DNA from 2 places in the Spirosoma daeguense genome. Region 2 is predicted to be linked to the other one. Evidence: riboswitches for the same ligand, from Rfam matches in the RefSeq annotation. Region 2 holds a riboswitch; the other holds the start of a gene.
The links. Region 2 has a riboswitch for S-adenosylmethionine ahead of ACYVD4_RS10635 (O-acetylhomoserine aminocarboxypropyltransferase/cysteine synthase family protein). Riboswitches for the same ligand answer to the same signal wherever they lie in the genome.
Positions count from the first base shown of each region.

Region 1: linked by a shared signal. The riboswitch ahead of metH (methionine synthase) and the one ahead of ACYVD4_RS10635 (O-acetylhomoserine aminocarboxypropyltransferase/cysteine synthase family protein) in region 2 are both predicted to bind S-adenosylmethionine.

Region 1 covers NZ_BAAHBF010000004.1:393,686-405,828, forward strand. Annotated here, with positions in the region: gene bamA (outer membrane protein assembly factor BamA) at 1-151, shown strand, start outside; gene ACYVD4_RS14570 (OmpH/Skp family outer membrane protein) at 259-831, shown strand; gene ACYVD4_RS14575 (OmpH/Skp family outer membrane protein) at 851-1,513, shown strand; gene ACYVD4_RS14580 (fasciclin domain-containing protein) at 1,773-2,324, shown strand; gene metH (methionine synthase) at 2,406-6,191, opposite strand; SAM riboswitch class I at 6,296-6,463, opposite strand; gene ACYVD4_RS14590 (SxtJ family membrane protein) at 6,536-6,898, opposite strand; gene ACYVD4_RS14595 (DUF5989 family protein) at 6,902-7,051, opposite strand; gene ACYVD4_RS14600 (SGNH/GDSL hydrolase family protein) at 7,072-8,229, opposite strand; gene ACYVD4_RS14605 (carbamoyltransferase family protein) at 8,258-10,120, opposite strand; gene ACYVD4_RS14610 (Ppx/GppA phosphatase family protein) at 10,296-11,174, shown strand; gene ACYVD4_RS14615 (hypothetical protein) at 11,256-12,077, opposite strand.
Region 2 covers NZ_BAAHBF010000003.1:372,304-384,446, forward strand. Annotated here, with positions in the region: gene ACYVD4_RS10595 (S66 peptidase family protein) at 1-585, opposite strand, end outside; gene ACYVD4_RS10600 (Na+/H+ antiporter) at 813-2,438, shown strand; gene ACYVD4_RS10605 (glycosyltransferase family 2 protein) at 2,581-3,585, shown strand; gene ACYVD4_RS10610 (polysaccharide deacetylase family protein) at 3,531-4,349, shown strand; gene ACYVD4_RS10615 (glycosyltransferase family 87 protein) at 4,403-5,572, shown strand; gene ACYVD4_RS10620 (class I SAM-dependent methyltransferase) at 5,602-6,303, shown strand; gene ACYVD4_RS10625 (glycosyltransferase family 87 protein) at 6,439-7,629, shown strand; gene ACYVD4_RS10630 (DciA family protein) at 7,622-7,948, opposite strand; SAM riboswitch class I at 8,129-8,233, shown strand; gene ACYVD4_RS10635 (O-acetylhomoserine aminocarboxypropyltransferase/cysteine synthase family protein) at 8,438-9,751, shown strand; gene ACYVD4_RS10640 (homoserine O-acetyltransferase family protein) at 9,826-10,899, shown strand; gene ACYVD4_RS10645 (lipase family protein) at 10,923-12,008, opposite strand.

The DNA of each region.
Region 1 (12,143 bases), on a different contig from region 2:
GAAGCGGTCTGTTGGTTTTGGTGCCCGTATTTTCATGCCAGCGTTTGGTCTAATTGGTATCGACTATGGGTATGGATTCGACAAAATCCCGGGTGTGAAAGAGCAGGCAGCGGGCCAGTTCCACTTCACAATTGGTCAACAATTCAGATAAGATTTCAGACTGGCAAACGTTTTGTAAGAAGGAAATCTATACATACTCTAGGGTTGATTAGGATTCCTGAAAATCAATTACTTCCCGTAAAATTTAAACGGTCAGTCATGAAAAGAGCCTTGTTTTTTGTACTTTTGTGTTCTGTTTGGCTCGGGTCAAAGGCTCAGGCACAAAAGTTCGGTTATATTGATAGCGAGTACATCTTAGGCAAGATGCCCGAATATCAGAAAGCCCTGACGGAAATTGACAAATTTGCCGACAAGTGGTCGAAAGACATTCAGGATAAATATGTCGAAATTGAGAAACTGCAAAAGGCTTATCAGGCAGAAGAAATTCTGCTAACCGAAGATATGAAACGCGACCGGCAACGCATCATTAGTGATAAAGAGCGGGAAGCCCGGGAGTATAACAACAAAGTATTTGGCTATCAAGGACTTCTTTATGACAAAAAGAAGGAATTGATGAAAGCTCCACTAGAATTAATCAATCGGGCTCTCGAGAAAATATGTGCTCAGAAAAAACTGGATTTCATTTTCGATAAAGCCTCTGATTTTGTGATGCTTTATACCAATCCAAGGCACGATTATTCAGACTATGTGATGGAAGAACTTGGGCTAGATACTAAACCAACAGCAACCAATACCAATCCAACAAACAAATCAACCACAAAACCGAAGTAATACAAACAACTAATTTGAAATGAAGAAAAATCTTGTCATAGCGTTTGCAGCAGCCCTGCTGATGGGTGGTTTAAACGCACAGGCACAAGCGCCCGCTGCAACACCAACTACGACCACAGCAGGCCCTCTGAAGTTAGGCTATACGAACATTGACTACGTATTGGCCCAGACGCCTGAAGCAAAAGATATTCAGAATCAATTGACTATTCAGCGGACGCAATCAGAAAACGAACTGAAGCGGATGCAAAAAGAACTTCAGGATAAATACGAAGCCTACGAAAAAGGTGCCGCTCAGATGTCGGATGTCATTCGTAAAGATCGTGAAACCGAATTGCAAGGATTAAATGGTCGCATTCAGGAGTTCGGTCGTACGGCTGAGCAATCGTTGCAAGCTAAATATCAGCAGTTGGTGAATCCAGTTGTTCAGAAAATTCAGAAAGCTATTGATGCCGTTGCCAAAGAAGCTGGTTATCAGTATGTTTTCAACCTTGACGCTGGCGCGAATACCATCCCCATTTTGTTGGTAGCTCCAGAAGAAAATAACATCACTGAATTGGTGTTGAAGAAATTAGGTATTGATCCGGCTAAAGCTGCTGCTGCCGCTGCTGCAAAACCTGCTACAACAGGTGGTAGTGCTCCAGCCACGACGAAGCCAGCTACTACTACTGCACCTAAGAAATAAGGAAACCTAGTAGCCGTTACGTATTAAAGTCCCTTCTGGATAAGAAGGGACTTTTTTTATGCTCACCAATACAAGGCACCCTTTCTAAACGGGGCCGTTACATAACTAGATACACTATAAAAGCCTAACTATCAGATATTTAAAAAATAGTTTAAACTAATTTAAATCCAAAAGTCACCGTTACCGCGTAAGTCTTCACGTTGATCGACACAAAGTAAAGCATACAATACACATTCAAACAACGTCAAAAACAACGACAATGAAGACGCTCAAATTCACATTTGCATTACTCAGCTTATTAGCTATCGGTCAGGTTTCATTTGCTCAGGAAAAAACCGTGATGGTTGGCGGTGCGCCAATGTATCCATCAAAAAATATTGTTGAGAACGCGGTTAATTCGAAAGATCACACTACGTTGGTAGCAGCTGTTAAAGCGGCTGGTCTTGTTGAAACACTTTCTGGCCCCGGCCCTTTCACGGTGTTTGCTCCGACTAACAAAGCTTTTGAAAAACTGCCTAAAGGTACTGTTGAAACGCTGGTTAAGCCCGAAAACAAACAAACGCTAACCGGTATACTAACGTATCACGTAGTATCTGGTCGGATGAGTGCAGAAGACCTGATGAAAGCTATTAAAGATGGTGGCGGCAAAGCTACGTTGACAACTGTAGCAGGTGGTACGTTAACAGCCATGCAGAAAGGCAAAAAAATCGAATTGACTGATGCCAAGGGAGGTATGTCAACCGTTACGATTCCCGATGTGTTTCAGTCGAACGGCGTTATTCACGTGATTGATACGGTACTAATGCCATAAACTAATCACCACCTCTCCATAAAGTAAAACACCCCGCAGAAGCTTCTGCGGGGTGTTTTACTTTATAAACTATTTTTTCACTTACGCGTCATAACTCAACACAGGCGACAGCCAACGCTCGATCTCTTCAACCGGCATATCTTTTCGCTGGGCATAATCATATACCTGATCTTTGTTGATTTTGCCAACGGCAAAATACTTCGACTCAGGATGTGAGAAGTAAAATCCACTTACTGACGAAGCTGGATACATAGCGTAACTCTCGGTAAGTTCGATGCCGATTTTGTTTGCATCAAGCAGATTAAACAACGTACCTTTTTCAGTATGGTCGGGACAAGCCGGATAACCTGGGGCCGGACGAATACCTTGATATTCTTCCTTAATAAGCTGTTCGTTCGTAAACGTTTCACTCGTTACGTATGGCCAGAATTCAGTACGTACCCGCTCGTGCATCCGTTCGGCAAAAGCTTCGGCCAAACGGTCGGCTATGGCTTTTACCATGATGCTGTTATAATCGTCGTGGTCGCGCTCATATTTTTCCAGCAATGCTTCAATACCGATACCCGCCGTTACTGCAAACCCACCGATATAATCTTCACGACCACTTTCAAGTGGAGCGATGAAATCTGAAAGGCAGAAATTCGGTAATCCCGGTGCTTTCTGATTTTGTTGACGGAGAAAATGCAAGACCGATTTGGTGTCGTAAATTAACTCGCCCACTGCACTAACCGACGACTGCGACTGGGCGCGACTGATTTTGTATTCGATATGCCGATGCGAGCCGTGACGTTCGCAGGGAATGTCCCGAACCTGTTCTTCAAAATCGTGTAGCAATACATCGTCGTCGGCTGAGTTAGCGGGAAAGAAACCAACCACAGCTTTGGCTTTTAATAGCTTACCATCGATGATTTCCTGCAAGAGTTTGTTTGCATCATCGAATAATTGTTGGGCTTCTTTACCTACCGTAGCATCGTTGAAAATGGCGGGGTATTTCCCGTGCAACTGCCAGGTCTGGAAAAAAGGAGTCCAGTCAATATAGCTTGCCAACTCGGCAATATCGTAATCTTCAAAGTATCGGTTTCCGAGGAAAGTTGGTTTCGTTGGCACAAACTCCTGCCAGTTTATTGGTGCACGATTTTCACGAGCCTTATCAATAGTCAAACTCGCTTTTTCCTGCCGACGACGTGCGTGGTCATCACGAAGTTTGCTATACTCAGCTTTGATATTGGTAAAAATAGTGTCTCTCGTTGCCTGTTCCTCGCTAGTTAAACGTCCGGCAACAGGTACACTTCGGCTCGCATCCAATACGTGAACAACCGGCCCTTCATAGTGCGGATCAATCTTCACCGCTGTGTGCATCCGCGACGTAGTAGCTCCACCTATTAACAAAGGTGTTGTAAATCCCTGACGTTGCATCTCCTTCGCTACGCCAACCATTTCGTCGAGTGAGGGAGTAATCAGGCCACTCAGACCGATTATGTCTACGTTATGTTCGCGGGCAGCGTCCAGAATTTTCTGCGTTGGCACCATAACTCCCAGATCAATGATCTCGTAGTTATTACAACCAAGTACAACACCTACAATATTTTTCCCGATATCGTGAACATCACCTTTAACGGTAGCCAGCAGTATTTTCCCGGCAGAAGAAGAACCTGTTCCCGATTTTTCTGCCTCAATAAACGGGGTAAGATAGGCTACGGCTTTTTTCATTACCCGCGCTGATTTTACCACCTGTGGCAAAAACATTTTACCCTCGCCAAACAGGTCGCCTACTACGTTCATGCCATCCATAAGAGGGCCCTCAATAACGTGCAGTGGCCGTTCGACCTGCGTACGGATTTCCTCTACGTCCTGATCGATATAATCGGTGATACCTTTTACAAGCGCATGTTTTAGTCGTTCACGAACAGGTTCATTACGCCAGCTTTCGTCCTGAACAACGGCTTTGCCTTTGGCTTTTACTGTTTCAGCGAAATCAACCAAGCGTTCAGTGCTATCAGGCCGACGATTTAGCAGTACGTCTTCGCAACGCTCCAGTAATTCTTTCGGTATGTTGTCGTACACTTCTAACTGTCCCGCATTCACAATACCCATGTCCATACCGGCACGAATGGCGTGATACAGGAATGCAGAGTGCATCGCTTCACGTACTACGTCGTTCCCACGGAAACTGAACGAAATGTTGGAAACGCCCCCGCTTACTTTCGCTAATGGTAGATTTTCTTTAATCCAGCGCGTAGCATTGATAAAGTCGACAGCGTAATTATTATGCTCTTCAATACCAGTGGCTACAGTCAGAATATTCGGATCGAAAATGATGTCTTGTGGCGCAAAACCTACTTTATCGACCAGAATCCGGTACGCTCGTTCACAAATTTCGATACGTCGCTCGTAGGAATCTGCCTGGCCGGTTTCATCAAATGCCATTACAACAGCGGCAGCACCATATCGTCTAACTAAGTTTGCCCGCTCGATAAATGCTTCTTCGCCCTCTTTCAGTGAGATTGAGTTGACAATAGCCTTACCCTGCACGCATTTCAGTCCTGCTTCAATAACTTCCCACTTCGACGAGTCGACCATGATAGGAACACGGGCAATATCGGGTTCAGAGGCAATCAGATTCAGGAACGTAGTCATTGCTTCGACCGAATCGAGCATCCCTTCGTCCATGTTAACATCGATTACTTGTGCTCCGCCTTCTACCTGCCCTCTGGCAATGCTCAATGCTTCGTCGTAATTTCCTTCCTTAATAAGCCGGGCAAACTTTTTCGAACCCGTTACGTTCGTCCGTTCACCAACGTTCAGAAAATTAGTCTGTTCTGTAACTTTCAGGGGTTCAAGTCCGCTGAGTTTCTGGTATGGCTCGGCCGGAGGTAATTGCCGGGGTGCGTATCTAGCCGCCACTTGAGCAATAGCCTGAATGTGATCAGGAGTCGATCCGCAACAACCGCCAACTATATTTACAAAGCCATCCCGGATAAATCCTTCAATCTGAGCCGCCATCATCTCTGGCGTTTCATCATATTCACCAAATTCATTAGGCAAACCCGCATTTGGATAAGCTGACGTAAAGAATGGCGCTTCTTTGGCAAGTGTCTGAATATAAGGCCGCATTGGTTCGGCTCCCAGGGCGCAGTTAAGCCCTACGCTTAACAGAGGCAGGTGCGAAACAGAGTATAGAAAAGCTTCCGTTGTTTGTCCAGACAGGGTTCTACCACTCGCATCAGTGATTGTGCCCGAAATCATAACGGGCAATGGCGTCAGTTGTGGGTTGAGATTGAAATACTTATCGATAGCGAACATAGCCGCTTTGGCATTGAGCGTATCGAAAATAGTTTCTACCAGCAGTAAATCAGCTCCACCGTCAACTAAACCACTCACTTGCTCATAATACGCATCAACGAGTTCATCGAACGTAACAGCCCGATAAGCCGGGTTATTAACATCTGGCGAAAGCGAAGCTGTACGGTTGGTAGGGCCCATTGCTCCAGCTACAAACCGTGGTTTATCAGGATTTGCGCGGGTAAACTCATTCGTAATTTCTTTGGCAATGCGGGCCGATTCGAAGTTAAGTTCATAAGCAAGTTCCTCCATTCGGTAATCGGCCATGGCAATGGTTGTGCCACTGAAGGTATTTGTCTCAATAATATCCGAACCGGCTTCCAGATACTGGCGGTGAATTTCCTGAATTACTTCCGGTTTCGTGATGGAAAGCAAATCATTGTTTCCTTTCAGGTCATGTGACCAATCACGGAAGCGCTCCCCTCGATAATCGGCTTCAGTCAGATCATACCGTTGAATCATGGAACCCATCGCCCCATCAAGGACGAGGATACGTTCGCTAAGAAGTTCGTGTATAGTTTTCAATGGCAATTACGTCGTACGATTGTTAGTACGTCTAACAATCAATATCCTTAAAAAAGTCCAAATTAGACCGAAGCTTAGCAGCAAAAGACAGATAGCGAGTGTTCAACTTATCTGTCCCGGCGATGTTTGCCGGGAGGAAATTGGCACCAATTTTCAACAAGTTGCTACGTAGCGTTGGGGTAGTTAGCTGGTTATTAGCTTCTTGCTACGTTCTTATTAAACGGTTGCCAAGACATCATTGGGTCCATTCCCTCCGTCTTTCGGGATAAGCTTTTGCAAAAATAAATAAAAAAAGGGCACGTCAACAAGTGATGTGCCCTTCATAAAGTCAAATTGGTAATGTACTACCAGCTTTGTTCCAAGTCTTCTTTGGTATACAGATGATTTCGGTCATTATAGAACGAGGCATCCTGTGTACGTTTGATAGCCAGTGGATTCTTGCTCGACATGCGATACAGTAACGCTATCGGAAACAAAAACACGTAGAACATCACCGATAGAATTATTTTACCGTTGATGTTTCCGAGAATTTCGGCCAGCTTAAACCAGGCTTTAACAATCAAATCGCCAACGGCCGGAATTGCTAAACTCAGCACACCAACGGCTCCGGCAGCATAAAGCCACCAAGGCGATTTGAATATGAAATACAAAACGACCAAGCCCGTTACGATAACCAACTGGGCTTTTACTTTTTCAGTTACATCCATCCTCTAGAATAACGTATAAATGAAAGGCGCAACGGCTGAACCGCCACCAATAACAATCAAAACACCAATAAGTAACAGTAAAATAATCATTGGTGCTAACCACCATTTTTTGCGTTGTTGCAGAAATTTGAAGATATCCTGTAAGAATTCCATGACAATATATGTGTGTGTGTTTATTTATTTGGTACTGGTTGTTCGTGTGGAAGACCCGTATTTGTTTCCATCAGTTGGAAAAGAGCCTCACCAACGCGCTGATTAACTATCGCGCTAGCATGCCCATCGTTCCGGCCAACCACACGGTCGTTTGGTTCGATGTTTCCAACCAGATTTCCTACTTCTAACACAGGGACGTTATTTTGTTTAAAAAAGTCAACTACAGGCTTAACGTACTCTTTTGTCTTCTCTAAATTATGTGAAAATGGAAATAAAACCACATAAAGTTGAGCATTATTCTGTTTTGCGTAAGTTATAAATTGATTAAGGTCGCTCAAATGGTCATTTATAATGGCTGGTGTACCATACGCTTTACGCGCATACACATCGAAAGGCGAGAAATTACCATGTGGAAACTGCCAGTATAAGTAGTTCAACAGATACGACTTAATAAACAACGATTGAAACGCCCGTGGTACATCGGAATAAGGCCGGAAAGCATCAGGAACCAAACCATGATCACGCGCCACCTTTTCGATATCATTCGGAAAATACTGTAAAACCAGTACGTCAGGTTTCACCCCAAACTTGGTTAGTCTCGCAAATTCGTCGCGCGTATCAGAGCCAGATATACCCAGATTGTACGTAACGTATTGCTTTGTTCCCAACTTCTCGGCCACTACGTTGCCGTAACGTTCTTCTGCCCGTTTCAGGCCGTGCCCTGCCGTGAACGAATCCCCAACAATGAGCACTTTTTTCTTACCAACCGTATCTGTTTTCACGTCGTCCCGATAGTCGCCAGTCATTGGCGGCCAATAACGCTCGAACCAGATTTTAGAAGCGAGTGTAATACCGCCTTCCTGACTTTGCGACACAAACATGAAGCCGATTTCAATGAAAACCAGCAACACAATCAGAGGAATCAGTAACGTAGCAACATTACTGACCAGTTTAGGCAATCTGGTATTTTTAATGATGCCATAGTAAAATACACGTAGCGTTTCTACTAATAGCAACAGAAGCATCGCTGCTTTTGCCAGCCGAACATAAATGTTATCGAACAACCCTTTGTGTGGGAAGTCGAACGTAACCCCAAAATGGTCGCCATAGAACAGAATAAAGGCCAGAAAGCCCAGCAGTACTAATCGGACCGCACTAGAAACAAGTTTTGAACCCATTAAAATTGATTCGTTGACTTAACAACGATTAGTCTAACACAAATTCTTCTTTCCAGTTGTCGGTATCCTGCCATTCGGGCTGCTTATGCTTGTCGAAGAGGAAGTTTCCAACAACCAGATAATCCATTTCCGTACGCATGAAGCAACGGTAAGCATCATCGGGCGTCGACACAATCGGTTCACCCCGTACGTTGAAACTGGTATTTACGATTACGCCATAGCCCGTGAGGTCTTTAAAGGCACTAATCAGATCGTAGTAACGAGGATTGGTGTCTTTGTGAACTGTCTGAATACGAGCGGAATAATCGATGTGCGTAATTGACGGCAAATCAGATCGCTGGTAATACAGTTTCTCACGTAATGGAAAACTCGCATAATCGGCAGGTACGGGCGTACGACGACTTTGGGCAACCGGATGCACCAGCAACATATACGGAGAAATACCATTGTAATCGAAGTACTCGGCGCAATCTTCGGCCAATACCGAAGGAGCAAATGGGCGGAACGACTCCCGATATTTGATTTTTAGATTGAGCTTTTTCTGCATTTCTGCATTCCGAGGGTCGCCCAGAATGCTACGTCCACCTAGAGCACGCGGACCAAATTCCATCCGTCCCTGAACCCAACCTACTACGTTACCTTCGGCTAATAAACGGGCTGATTCCTTAGCCAATTCCTCAAAGTTGTCGTAATGTGTGGCTACACCTTTATACTTGAGCGCCATCAACTCAACATCAAGATCGGAGAAGGTTGGCCCCAGATAGGAACCCCGCATAGCATCGCGCTCCTTCGTCACTTCCCGCTCTTTTCCGAAATAAATATGATACGCTGCCAGCGCAGCACCCAGTGCTCCACCCGCATCACCAGCCGCTGGTTGAATGAAAATATCTTTGAACAGGTTAGCTGCCTGAAGTTTTCCGTTCGATACACAGTTCAAGGCCACACCACCCGCCAGTACCAGATTATCGGCATTGGTCAGACGTTTGGCTTCGCGTGCCATGTTCAGCACAACCTCTTCGGTCAGGTATTGAATTGCCAGACCAAGATTGCAATGATGAGCTTGCAATTCATCTTCCGGCTGACGTTTCGGGAAACCAAATAACTCAGCCCATTTGGTTTCGTTTACCATTTTAAGGCCGGTAGCATAATCAAAATATTCCTGATTCAGCCAGACAGAACCATCTGGACGAAGATCAGCCAGTTTTTCTTTGATTAATTCCATATAGCGCTTCACATCGGGCGATGTTGGATCACCATAGGGCGCTAATCCCATCAGTTTATATTCACCTGAGTTAACCCGGAAACCAAGGAAATACGTAAAGGCAGAATAAAGCAACCCAAGTGAGTGCGGAAAACGCAGTTCTTTCAGGATAGAGATATTTTTACCTTCACCGAGGCAAATCGACGCGGTAGCCCATTCGCCAACGCCATCAATCGTCAGAATAGCCGCCCGTTCGAAAGGAGATGGATAAAACGCACTGGCTCCGTGCGAAAGATGGTGTTCGGGAAACAACAATTTCACTTTGCTGGCCTTTTTGTAGCCTATTTTTTCCAGCTCTTCCCGAATGAGCCGCTTCAGAAATAATTTTTCTTTCAGCCAAACGGGAATCGACATCAGGAAAGATCGAAGGCCTTGCGGAGCAAACGCATAATAGGTTTCCAGAAGCCGTTCAAATTTAAGCAGAGGCTTGTCGTAGAAGACAATCGCATCTAACTTATTAAGATCTGCACCGCTATACTGAAGACAGTATTTAATGGCTTGAGCGGGGAAACCAGGGTCGTGTTTTTTACGAGTAAATCGCTCTTCCTGAGCGGCTGCAATAATTTTTCCATCCTCAATCAGCGCAGCCGCTGAGTCGTGATAGAAAGCAGAAATGCCTAATATGGTCATTGAACGAAGGGTACGTATTAAACGGGCACAAAAATAACGGAATTTCTAGCAAACAGACATTTATCGTTCGCTTGACTTACTTAGCGGCTTAATGATAATGTTAGGGTAATGAAGCCTACAGTCTTAAAAAGCCTAACTTTGCTTTATTATAATCGATAATTTTATTTTTAATAGCGTGAAACTGGCAGCTATCGATATCGGATCAAACGCAGCCCGGCTACAAATCTCGACAATCTTACATAACGACAATTCGGTTAGCTTTAAACGAGTCGAATATGTACGATTTCCGCTTCGGCTGGGTCACGATGTGTTTAACTTCGGCGCACTTACTCCTGAAAGTGAGCTACGTACCACTAAACTCATGCAGGCCTACAAACTACTGATGGAACTGCATGAAGTAGAAGATTATATGGCTTGTGCTACGTCGGCCATGCGTGAATCCGAAAATGGGCATGAAGTAGCCAAACGTATTGAAGCATCAACCGGCATCAAAATTCATATTATCGACGGACGAAAAGAAGCCGAATTAATTAATAACGTAGTGGTTCAGGCTTTAGATGACCGTCAATACCTTCATATTGACGTAGGTGGCGGCAGTACCGAATTGAATTTTTACCGAAATCGAGAAAAAATCAATTCAAAATCGTTCAAAATCGGTTCGGTACGTCTGCTCGAAGGAAAGGAAAACAAAGGTGCCTGGCGAAAAATTGAAGACTGGGTCGAAGAAAATATTGACACGTCTCAGGAAATTACTGCCGTAGGCACGGGTGGCAACATCAGTAAATTATTCAATCTGGCGTCTAAAATCTCAGAGCTTGAAACCACCCGCGATGAAATCGAACGAATTCGCAACTACATTTCAGGATTCAGTCAGGAAGATCGTATCAATAAGCTTCGCCTGAACGCCGACCGGGCCGATGTGATCGTACCAGCCGCCGACATTTATATTTCGGTGATGAAATGGGCCGGAGCAGATCGAATCATTGTTCCTGATCTGGGTCTGAAAGATGGGATTATGCAATTAGTTTATAATCATCTTGGTAAGAAAAAGTAGTTTCTTACCAAGATGATTATAAGTAAAAAGCCGTCAGGAATTAATTTTTGACGGCTTTTTATATTTCACTAAGTTACGTAGCTATTCGGCTCGCTGAATAGCTATGGGTATGCATTTAGCAGGTGGGCAATCGCAATTTCGATTCAATACCGTAGCATAGCGATCTACGTAGCAGCCTTGTGCATTATAAATTCGTACGCTATAAACGACTGCAGTACCCGTACGACTTAATCCACTTACAATAATACCATTGGCCGGAATTGCCTGTCCTAGCCCCGTAAACGTACCATTGCTCGATACTTCATACGTATCGGTTGGCGCATAGCCGCTCAGTGATAGTTCACCGTCAGCCTGCGATACTGTTCCAAAGCACGTTGCTTCTTTAACCACTACGTTTGCCACCGAATTTGGCCTGACCGTAACCGTAATCAATGCCCAGGGAGCACAGTTGGTATCAGATGGCATCGGCTTCACGCAGGCATATACGTAGTACACACGATCGGTGGTGCCACTCTGCGCCGGAAAACTGATGTTGTATTGGGTAGCTTTTCCATTTATGGGAACGAATTCTCCCAAATGAACCCCACCGTGACCCTTATACGGATTGGTATACATCGTATCGAAACGCACAAACTCAACACGATCAGGCAGGACAATGCTTGTATTTACTTCCAGACTGTCGACAACCTGCCCGGTGCAAATCGTCAGTGAAGTCATGGCCGTGTTCGTAATTGTTGGGCAAATCGTTTGGGCACGTAGTGGCGACAAATCAGCGAGACAGCATATAGTCAGAAAAACAGCAAAATAGATCGGCTTAAGCCGGGAGAAAAAAAGTTGTTCAGGACGAAAAATATTCCGGCACAGACTTTGCAAGGAATAAGATACCGTAGCAGTATGCTCCATACAATTCATTGACTAGTAAACAGTTAGATTGGGTTTTCATGAATTTATGGGCTGGCGGTATAATCC
Region 2 (12,143 bases):
ACTCAGGTCGGTAGGCGTATCAATCGAATTAATAAGCAAGGTCAGATTTCCGCCAATGAGTGGGCCAGTTGCACGACCCATACGATTAAGTGGATGATTTGAAACCGTATAGTGAGCGGGTGGCTCGCCGAACAGCCACTTACGTAGCGATTCTAATGACTCGATTCGATCTGAGCCTCCAAAATTACGCGCCATCAGACCATGCAGACTGACAATATTTTCTCGCTGTAATAGGCTAAGTAGCACAGTAATATCGCTGAATCCGACGAGCCATTTTGGATGTTTTTTAATGCCTGCTAAATCAAGACCATCGGCAATACGATAACAACCATATCCACCACGAGTAGTGATGATAGCCCGAACAGAAGGGTCATCAAAAAAGCGTTGTAAATCGGCCCGGCGGAGATTGTCAGATCCGGCAAACGGTCCATCTACTGCCTGTACGCTTTCACCTTCGATCACATTTAATTGCCAGTCTTCGCGCAGAATCCGCAGTCCATCGGCCAATTCATCATACGGAAACCAGCTTGCTGGTGAAACAACACCAACCGTATCGCCAGGACGTAAAAAAGGAGGGAGAATCAAAATTGTATACGTTTCAGGTTATCAATGTACAGCTAGGTCGTTACGTTGCTCATCACCCGGAACAAACTGGCCCTTTTTTGAGATAGAGCGAGAAAGTTGACTTGTTGATGAATTCATAGTGAATAGTTTTGTTACGTAACAAACCGCCAATAGGCTCCCGGCAAAGGTATAGCAAATTTGGGGAGCCAGTATGCGGTTGTCAGTCTGTCACCATTCTAGTTTATTCCATGCACCCAGTAGAAATTATAACTGGCCTACTCGGCGTTACTACGTTAATGACTGTAGTCTCGCGATGGCTACGTATATCTTATCCAATTCTGTTGGTTATTGTTGGCTTGTTGATTGGCTGGATACCTGGTTTGCCGCCTGTTGTGTTATCGCCCGATGTTGTCTTTCTTATTTTTCTGCCTCCTTTGTTGTATGGTGCTGCCTGGCAGATTGATAATGTAGAGTTAAAACTATATAGCCGCCCGGTTTCATTGTTAGCGCTTGGTCTGGTGCTGTTTACATCAACTATTGTAGCGCTAGTGGCCTACACCTATATTCCGGGTTTTTCGCTGGCACAGGGTTATTTATTAGGAGCCATCATTTCGCCACCCGATGCCGTGGCTGCATCGTCGGTAATGAAAGGGCTGACCGTACCGAAACGTATTTCAACGGTGCTGGAAGGAGAGAGTCTGGTGAACGATGCCACCAGTCTGATTATTTATCGTTACAGTCTTGCTGCTATCTTAACGAACCAGTTTGTGTTATGGGAAGCAAGCGTTCGTTTTGTGGGTATTGCTATCGCGAGCGTAGCACTTGGGCTAGCTATTGGCTGGGTCATGATTCGGGTGCATCGCATGGTAGGTAAAGATGGCATCAGCAGTACCGCCATTACGCTTCTGACGCCTTACAGTTCCTACCTGATTGCCGAAGAATTTCATATTTCGGGCGTATTGGCTGTAGTAACAACCGGTTTATATCTGTCGGTACGTACCTCCGAGTTTTTTACCCATCAGAGCCGACTGCAAACGAATTCGGTTTGGGAAGTTGTAACGTTTCTGATGAATGGGCTGGTTTTCATTCTGATAGGTCTGCAACTGCCATCCATCGTGGCTGATTTAAATGGCTACACCCTGCCGCAGGCGGTTAATTATGGACTGCTAATCAGTCTGGTAGCGGTCTTGTGCCGGATTGTCTGGGTGTTTCCGGGGGCCTACGTGCCGCGCTGGCTGAGTCAACGAATCCGGTCACGCGAGCAACGACCAACCTGGCAGCAGATCGCTATTATTAGCTGGTCGGGGATGCGGGGTGTTGTTTCGCTGGCAAGTGCACTAGCATTGCCCAACGTATTGCCCAACGGGACACCTTTTCCAGGCCGTGACCTGATTTTGTTTATTACGTTCATCGTTATTTTTTGCACGCTGGTGATTCAGGGTCTTACGTTGCCGCTGCTGATTGAGGGATTACAAGTGAGAGAGGCCATTGACGAAAAACGCGAAGAGCTTCGGTTACGACGTAGCATGGCCCAACAAGCCATTACACATCTGGAAGCCAACCATTCGGCCGGTTCTGTACACGACGACGTGTTGAACTATGTTAAAAATGCATATGAGTTAAAAATCAACGAATTGAATGGTACGCTACGTGCCCAGGGTATTGGAGAGCGTCCTGCGGAACTTTATCAGCAGGCCATTCAGCTTCAGTTAGAATTAATTGTAGTTGAGCGTGGTGTATTGGAATCACTACGTCAGGGAAGTTTATTAGACGGTGAAATACTTAGAAAAATAGAACAGGAGCTAGACCTCGAGGCAGCGCGGCTATCGTTGGTTCAACCTACTGAAATTGCCGCAGGAAGCAGCAGAAATTGAGCTTATTTACCAACAAGTAAGCACGTTTTGAAAAAAAACAAATAATTAAATTTAAGTAATAGTGATAAATTATTAAGTAAAATTACTTATTTTAGCGGACGCTTTGAGAAAGCCTGCCGTAACTCTTTTTAAGATAAAAATTATGAGATTGGAATCAGGTATGATTAGTCTGATTGTACCCGCTTTTAATGAGGAAGAAAATTTGCCTGTACTGGTTCATCGGCTCATTGCTGTAATGGAACAGTACAAGTCTTACGAGATTCTGATTATTGATGACGGAAGTTCCGATCAGACCCGTCATGTACTTCGCCAGCTCAGTAAAGCTTATCCCGTAGTTCGTTTCCTCTCTTTTTCACGCAACTTCGGCCATCAGATGGCGCTAAGGGCTGGTTATGACAATGCCCGTGGTGAAGCTGTTATCTGTCTCGATGCCGACCTTCAACACCCTCCCGAACTGATTCCGGCGCTCATCGAAAAATGGCGGCAAGGATACGAAGTTGTATATACCGTTCGGCAAGTCGATCAGAAACTTTCGTGGTTCAAACGTACTACGTCGACTCAATTCTATAAACTGTTACGTAGCGTATCGGGTCTGGAAATTGAAGATGGCGCGGCTGATTTTCGATTGCTCGACCGTAAAGTGGTCGATACGTTGAAACAGTTCAAAGAGAACGATCTGTTTTTGCGGGGAGCCATTTCATGGGTTGGCTTTAAGCAATGCCGGATTCTCTATCAGCCAGCCGCTCGTTATGCTGGCCGTTCGAAGTACTCATTCCGCAAAATGCTGAAACTGGCGGCAATGGGGATTACCTCATTTTCCACCAAGCCTTTATATTTGTCGGTATTATTAGGCTTTGGCATGTCGCTGTTTGCGCTGCTCTTTGGTGCCGAAGCTACCTACGAATATTTCTTTACCGACGCTACGGTATCGGGCTGGACCACGCTGGTTGTACTTTCTGTACTGATTGGTGGCGTGCAGTTTATCATGATCGGCATCATCGGCGTTTATCTAGGAAAAACGTTTGTTGAAGTAAAAGGGCGACCTGCCTACATCATCAGCGATACAAGTGAGATCGAAGAGACCGTAACAAAATGGCAAGTCCCGAACGAACAGGAAGACGACATATTTTATTTACCGTTGACGTAGAGGAGTTCGATACGGCTGTTGAGTTTGGTCATGATATTCCATTAAGCGAGCAAATAGACGTATCGACGCGCGGTTTAAAACCACTTGCCGAACGCTTCGACGCGGTGGGTGCCCGTACTACGTTGTTTACAACGGCTAACTACGCGCTCCATGAACCGGGTCTGATTCGGCGGCTTTCGCAACATCACGAAATCGCTTCGCACGGCTATTACCATACTACGTTCGAACCAGCCGATTTGCTTAAATCCCGGCTGGCGCTGGAAGAACTTCTGCAAAAGCCGATTCTGGGTTTTCGGCGGGCGCGAATGGGCTTTGTCGATCCGAACGACGTACAGCAGGCTGGTTATCAATATAATTCGTCGCTTCATCCGACCTGGCTGCCGGGTCGGTATAATCATTGGGGCGAACCCCGACACCCGTTTCGGGAGTCGGGCGTTTGGCAGATTCCGGCGTCTGTTACGCCAACACTACGTTTACCCCTATTCTGGTTAAGTCTGAAGAATTTTCCGTTTAGTTATTACAAACAACTCTGCCGCCAGACGCTCAAAGCAGACGGTTTTCTGAATCTGTATGTGCACCCCTGGGAGTTTACCGATTTGGCAGCTTACGAGAAAATTCCAACCTACGTTCGTCGTCATTCGCGTAATGAACTGCTCGACCGGGTTGAACAACTGCTACGTTATTTAAAACCGCTGGGTGAGTTTAGCACCATGAGTGAGTTTATGCAACAGCTTGGTACTGAACGTAGCGTTGTCAATAAATAGAAAATAACCTTCACCAGATAAGGTGGATTAGGTGAAACAAACGTCTGTTTCTGATGCTATCTTTTTTTCGAAAGCCCATCTTTCGTGACTATCGATTTATTTTCGGTGTATATACAGCCTTAACGCTGTTTGCCAGTTGCCGGATCGTTTTTAAATCGGGCTCCAATAATTATAAAATTTTCTATTACTCGCTCCAGCATCTGATTGAGGGAATAAGCATGTATTCGCTCTATCCGGCGCAGTATTCCGACCATTATCATTACGCGCCTACGTTTGCGGCTTTGTTTTCGCCCGTGTTTGCGTTGCCGTTTTCAGCAGGGCTATTTATCTGGCATTTTCTGTTTGCAGGTGTCTGGGTTTGGGCCATTTATCGGATGCCGCTTACGCATCAGCAGAAAGTATTTGCCTACTGGTTCAGCTTACAGGAGCTTTTCACATCGCTTGTCAACAGCCAGACTAATCCGCTTATTGCTGCCATTCCCCTGTTTGTTTTTCTCTGTTTTGAAAAACGCCAACCCTTCTGGGCTGCCTTTTTTATCATTCTTGGATTCAATATCAAAATCTACAGCCTGGTTGCGGCTGCGTTGTTTTTACTCTATCCCGGTAAAGTTCGTTTTCTAGGATCGTTGCTTATCTGGGGAGTTGTTCTGGGGATATTACCAATCCTGTTTACGTCGCCGGATAAGCTCTACATGCAGTATGAGCTATGGGTTACGCAACTGTTCATCAAATCGGACGGCGATAAATGGGCCAATACGTCTATTCACCGGCTGGTTCACGTATTCATCTCGCCCGACGTAGCAACGCCTGTAATTATCGGTTTGGGGGTAGTATTGTTCTGTACGGTTTATGCACACGTAAAGAAGTTTACAGAACGCACCTTTCGGTTGCAGATGGTGGCATCGATACTCATTTTTCAGGTTATTTTCAATCCGGTGGCTGAGTCGCCTACCTACATCACGGCCGTAACGGGCGTAGTGCTCTGGTGGTTTTATTGTCCGCAAACAATACTTGACCGGGTTCTGTTAATTAGTTGTCTGATACTCACGGTTTTTTCTCCGAGCGATATTTTTCCGGTTTTTCTGCGTGAGCAGTTTGTGAAACCCTACGTATTGAAAGCGCTTCCCTGCGTATTAATCTGGTTCAGAATTATCTACTTAATGCACGTATCGACGTCGGCAACGCAGGCGCGTCGCGAGGTAGATGTACCAGTATATTCTTAACTTATAAAAGAACTAACGTAACGAGTGATATGGCGTCAACCTGGCTGGATTTTTGGCAAAAAGAAAATAAGTTCGACAATGCCATGTCGAACAACTATGCTTACTTTCTGGCAAAGGTTGAGAAATACGTAACCCTGTCGAAAACGCAACGGGTGCTGGATATCGGTTCGGGGCCGGGTAATCTGGAAGACGCCTGGCACGACCGGGTTGCCGAAATTCATGGAATTGATATTTCGCAGCGTTACAACGAAATGGGTCGTGACAAGCATGCCAATCATCCGACTGTTTTCTTTCATGATTTGTCGCCCGACGATTATCTGAATTTCAGTCCGGTAGCCAATAAGCAGTTTGATATTATCATCGTGATGAGCGTAGTACAATACTACCGAAATGCCGATGAAGTAGAGAAGTTGCTACGTAACATCAAACAACTGGCGGCTCCGGGAGCGAAAGCACTCATCTGTGATATTATGGTTGGGGGTGGAATCATCAAAGATATTGTGAGCATTGTTAATCAATCCGTGCGGGAGGGCAGGCTGTTCGCGATGATGAAACTGCTTTTTGAATTACGGTTTTCATCCTATCACGAAGTACGAAAAGCAAACGGCTTTCTGGAACTTCCCGAACTGCAATGGCTCGCTCTTGCGCGCAAAGTCGGCCTGAATGCTCAGTTTACGAACGAGCCGCTAACGCTTCAAAAAGATCGTAAGAATCTGCTGATAAAGTTTTGATTAAACCGGCTGATACGTAGCAGGTTATCTACTTACCTGAAGGAAATTAATGACGTGTTAATCAATTGAACATGTCGTCGGTTGTAGTTTTGCCTGATCAGATTGCTAGGAATATAGCGCTGAGGGCTCAACTACATGACACACTTTTTCCAGCATCCTTTCTTTTTCAATAAACGTACTATTCTGGTTATCTGGACGCTACTGGGCGTTCTGACGGGCGTTAAGCAATATTATCTGGGAGAGCCGGGGGCTTTTATCAATAATTTTCTGCTGTTCATCAACAGCTTCAAACATTTGCTGGCTCACCAGAATCTGTTTCTGGAATACCCGGCTGAAACGTTCGATTCCTATCATTACGGCCCCATTTTCGCGTTGCTGATTGCTCCGTTCTATTGGATGCCGACGCTCCTGAGCGTTACGTTATGGAACGTATTTAATTCCCTATTTCTGCTTTACACCATTTACGAACTGCCACTGACCAATCGGCAACGGGCCATCGTAAGCTGGCTAGTACTTAATACGTCGTACACGTGTTTGCTAAATACTCAGTTTCATCACATTTGTGTGGGTATGATTATTCTGTCGTATACGCAACTGCACAAACAGCAGGAAGTTCGGGCAGCTGCGAACGTAGCGCTTGGGACGCTGATTAAATTATATGGTGTAGTTGGGCTGGCATTTTTTCCGTTCGCCCAGAATAAGCTGCGCTACGTAGTGGGGGGAATTCTATCGACAATCGTATTTGTTACGTTGCCCATGTTATTTGTAGGCGTCGATTACACTATTCAGTGTTATTATGACTGGTACGAATCACTGTCTTATAAAAATCAGCTAAATGTTGATCTGACCAATACCCGAACCGACGTGTGTGTAATGGGTATGTTTCGTCGGTTGTTTCACGACGCTACGTTGTCTAATCTATACTTTATTATTCCCGGATTGCTGATTTTTGCGACGGCTTACCTGAAAACAAACCTGTATCAGAACGTTCGGTTTCAGTTGAGCATAGTAGCCTCAACACTGTTATTCCTGAATCTGGCCAGCACCGGTTTCGAATCGCCCACGTTTATCATCAGCTTTACAGGTGTAGCAATCTGGTACGTCGTATCGGCCAAAACATCGCTGGATAACCTGTTGTTGGCGTTTGCGCTGCTGATTTCCAGTTTCTCGCCCACCGATATTTTCCCCGCCTATATTCGCGATCATTACGTGAATCAATACGCCCTAATGGTATTGCCGCTACTATTCGTATGGCTACGTTTGCACTGGACAATCTGGAAAGGAATGCCCGAAAAACAGGTAATGCAGGAAGAATTGGCTAGATAAAAATAACGTCGTCGATAACGTCGGTCCCCATGTCTTTGTTGACAAGTTGAATCAACTTCTGTTTGGCGTTGACGAGTTCGTTACGTAGCGGTGCTGACGAAATTTCGATGTGAAGTTTACGGTCGCGAACGTAGAGCCGATTGGTACGTGAAGCAATAGCTGGCCCCATCATACGGCCCCAGAACGCTTCGAGGTAGGTTTCGTTGAAGCGTCCCTGAAGTTGATACGCTTTCAACAACTGACCGATAGCGTCCTTTAACGTTGTGGTTCCTGCTACTCGGGTAGCATTATCGCGGTTATAACGGTAAGTCGGATTCATGACGGCGGTGAGTCTTACTGCAAAAGTAAACAATCCGTTGACTTATCAAGAAGCGATTTACGATTAAGCCCGAAAAAATCTGTTCGTGATCAGAAAAAGCTTCTAGTGTTTGGATTCCCATTATTTGGCTAGTATACTTGCGCCATCAAGTCAATTCCTACGCGTCTTCTAACGCGAATTGATTTATACAGAAGCGGGGAGAGATCAGGCTCTGCGAACCGCTGGCAACCTACCACATGGCAAGGTGCTAACTCCTGCCTAAAAGCATTTTAGGGACTATAAATCGAAATTAACATGCTCTACATCCGGTGCTGTATGCCCTTCAGGGCCAGCTAAATTTCCTCTGACCACTGCCGCGAAAACGGGAGAGTTCTTCGTGTGCTTTTTTGTGCTGTAGTGTTGTATGGTCATACTATTGTAACGTTTCCTACACCAGCCAGCTCTATTCCTACAAAACTCTATATCTGTATAACAACAAAACCTTTCACCATGTCAGAACTTCATTTCGATACGCTTCAGTTGCATGCCGGTCAGGAGCCCGACCCAACAACCAATTCACGGGCGGTACCTATATATCAAACCACATCGTTCGTTTTCAATGACTCGGCGCACGGAGCCGATTTATTTGCGCTAAAAGCATTCGGTAATATTTATACCCGGATCATGAACCCAACGTCCGACGTTTTCGAGAAGCGAATTGCTGCGCTCGAAGGTGGCGTGGCGGCATTGGCAGTATCGTCGGGGCAGGCGGCTCAGTTTATCGCGCTGACCAATATTCTTAGCGCGGGCGATAATTTCGTGACCACCTCTTTCCTCTACGGTGGTACGTATAATCAGTTCAAGGTGTCGTTTAAGCGGTTGGGTATTGAAGCGCGATTTGCCGATGGCGACAAGCCCGAAGCGTTTGCCAAACTGATTGACGAGAATACAAAAGCCATTTATCTCGAAACCATCGGGAATCCGGGTTTCAATATTCCTGATTTCGAAGCAATAGCGGCTCTCGCAAAAGGACTTGATTTACCCTTGATTGTTGATAATACGTTTGGCGCTGGAGGTTATCTGTTCCGACCCATCGAACACGGTGCTGCTGTAGTAGTGGAATCGGCGACGAAATGGATTGGCGGTCATGGAACCAGCATTGGCGGAGTAATTGTCGATAGTGGAAATTACAACTGGGGGAATGGCAAGTTTCCGCAGTTTAGCGAACCGTCGGAAGGCTATCACGGGTTGGTATTTAGCGATGTTTTTGGCGTAAATGGACCATTTGGCAACATTCAGTTCATTATCCGGGCTCGTGTTGAAGGACTACGTGATTTCGGACCTGCCATTAGCCCGTTCAACTCATTCCTTCTGTTGCAGGGCTTAGAAACCTTATCGTTACGTGTAGAACGTACTGTGCAGAACGCGCTGGCACTAGCCCAGTGGCTCGAACAACACGAGCAGGTTGAGTTTGTCAACTATCCGGGTCTGGAAAGTAGCCCGTATCATGAACTAGCTAAAAAATACCTGAAACGCGGTTTTGGGGGCGTATTTAGTTTCAAAATCAAAGGCGATAAATCAGCGGCTGATACGTTCGTAAATAGCCTTAAACTAGTGAGTCATCTGGCTAACGTTGGCGACTCAAAAACGCTGATTATTCACCCGGCCGCTACTACACACCAACAACTGAGCGAGTTAGAACAGGCTACCGCAGGCGTTGAAGCGGGCGTACTACGTGTGTCGGCAGGCATCGAATATATTGACGATATTAAAGCTGATTTCGAGCAGGCATTTGCGAAGATTGCCGAAACGGTACGTGTATAAACTGGATCAGGCGTTACGTTTCAGTTGCTCATGAAGCTGAAACGTAACGCCTGAAACGTGAAATAGAAATTTCGTTGGACTTACAATACTTCGATTACAAATACTCTTTTCCGCTCGAATCGGGCGAGAGCCTGGCTGGTTTCCGTCTGGCCTACACAACACGTGGTGCCTTACAATCTGACGACGTAGCATCAGGTCATTCGAACGTTGTCTGGGTATGTCATGCGTTAACGGGCAATGCCGATGCAGGCGATTGGTGGGGTGGAATGGTAGGTTCGGGCAAATATTTTGACCCGAATAAGGATTTTATTGTCTGCGTAAATGTATTGGGGTCGTGTTATGGATCAACGGGGCCACTGTCACCAAATCCGGCAACGGGACAGCCTTATTACCATGATTTTCCGGCCATTACCATTCGCGATATGGTAGGGGCTATGGATTTGCTACGTCAGGAGTTAGGTATCGAAAAAATTCACACCTGTATTGGCGGATCGGTTGGCGGTGAGCAGGCTGTGGAATGGGCTATTCTTCAACCCAATCTCATTCAAAACCTAATTTTAATTGCTGCCAGTGCTGTGGCATCGCCCTGGTGTATTGCCTTCAACGAAGCGCAGCGGATGGCCATTGAAGCTGACCCAACCTGGCGCGAACAACGTAACGATGCCGGAAGCAATGGTATGAAAGCGGCACGGGCGATGGCGATGATTTCGTATCGGAATTATGATACGTATGGCTTTACGCAAGCTCTGGACAACAATGAACAGCTAGACGAATACAAAGCGGCTAGTTATCAGCGGTATCAGGGCGAAAAGCTGGTCGACCGATTCAATGCCTTTACATATTGGACACTTTCAAAGGTGATGGATTCGCACAATGTGGGCCGAAACCGGGGAAGCATTCTGAATGCATTGGGCCAGATTAAATCGCGGACGCTGGTTGTCGGTATCCGGTCCGATTTGTTGTTCCCTCCTTCAGAACAGCAGTTTCTGGCACGCCATATTCCTGATGCCAGTTACGAAGAAATCGACTCGCTTTATGGTCACGATGGGTTTCTGATAGAGTTCCGTCCATTGGCAAATATTATTCGCAAGTGGATGGCGAACGTAGCTAATCAACCACAATCGGTAAAAATTGCGGCAAACCAATAATCGAAAAATCGGAGATTAGGGCGTTATGGTAGTTTTTCGGCCAGATACATGTAAGGCGGGTGGAAGTGATGCGTAAAAACTTTCTCCTGACTGTTCGGGTATTTGGCGAAGTAAGCACTATCGGCACGTAGCACTATGGTAGTGCCCGTTCGGACGTAGTGATTGCTGTTGTAATATTTAGGCGATACGTAGCCGTTGAGGTTTTTCTTTATCGTATTAGCCGCTACGTTTCCGAGGTATTTCTGGTAGTTTTTCTGTGCTTTAAGCGAAGGTTTGCTCAAGCTGTTGTATACGTGTTTCAACACAATACGATTTAGTAGCTTTTGTTTTTTGATAAGCGCAGGCGCACCCGCAAATGGATTGGTCGGGTTAAAATCATTGACCGTTTGAACCGTTAACGGCACTTCCGGTACCCAATCCGCCGAATTCACTACGTTATAAGCCCAGCCCTCCTGTGTAGACGCTTCATAGTCATAAGCGAAATACAGATTTCCTGGTTTTGGGCCAGCACTGCAATACGTTTTAAAACGAATATCGGTCGGAAGTTGCGCTTTTGTTTGCAGATTTTTTAGGTAAGCCGTCAACAAATAGGCAATCGCTCCCCCCTGACTATGCCCCATGATAATCATGTCTTTAGTACCCGCTTTATAACTCGAATCGATTTTGGGGAGAATATCTTTTACCAGAAAAGCCGTACTGATCAGCCAGCCAACATGCACAGCAGCCTGTGGATTAGACGCCAGTTCGTACCGAAACGTATCGGTATCACTCACTTGCAATTCGCCTTTTGCGGGTACCATAGCCGCATAAAAATTCGCCAGCCAGCTAACGCTATTGGCCGTAGTTCCCCGAAGACTTAGTACCGCAACCCCCTGATTATTGGTCCATAAATCCCACCGATTGTCGAGGCCCATAGTGGGTGAGCGATAAACGGGTTTGAATTGTTTTGGAACCGGAAACGCACTCACATAGGCCGAATCACCAAAACGAGCTGACACTTTAAGAAGCTCGATATACTCAGCTTTATCAAAGCCCGGCTTGAGTTTTTGTGCGAATAATAAAGTTGGTATTAACGGAATTAGGATCGATACGTACAGGAGCTTTTTCATGATGTTGATGATAGTCACTACGTAGTACAACTTACACTTGTAGCGACAGAAAGATACAAAAGAATCAGTCGCTTATAGTTTCCTATTCGAGTGAAAGGGAAATAAAAAAAACTGCCAACCCAGAATGAGATTGAC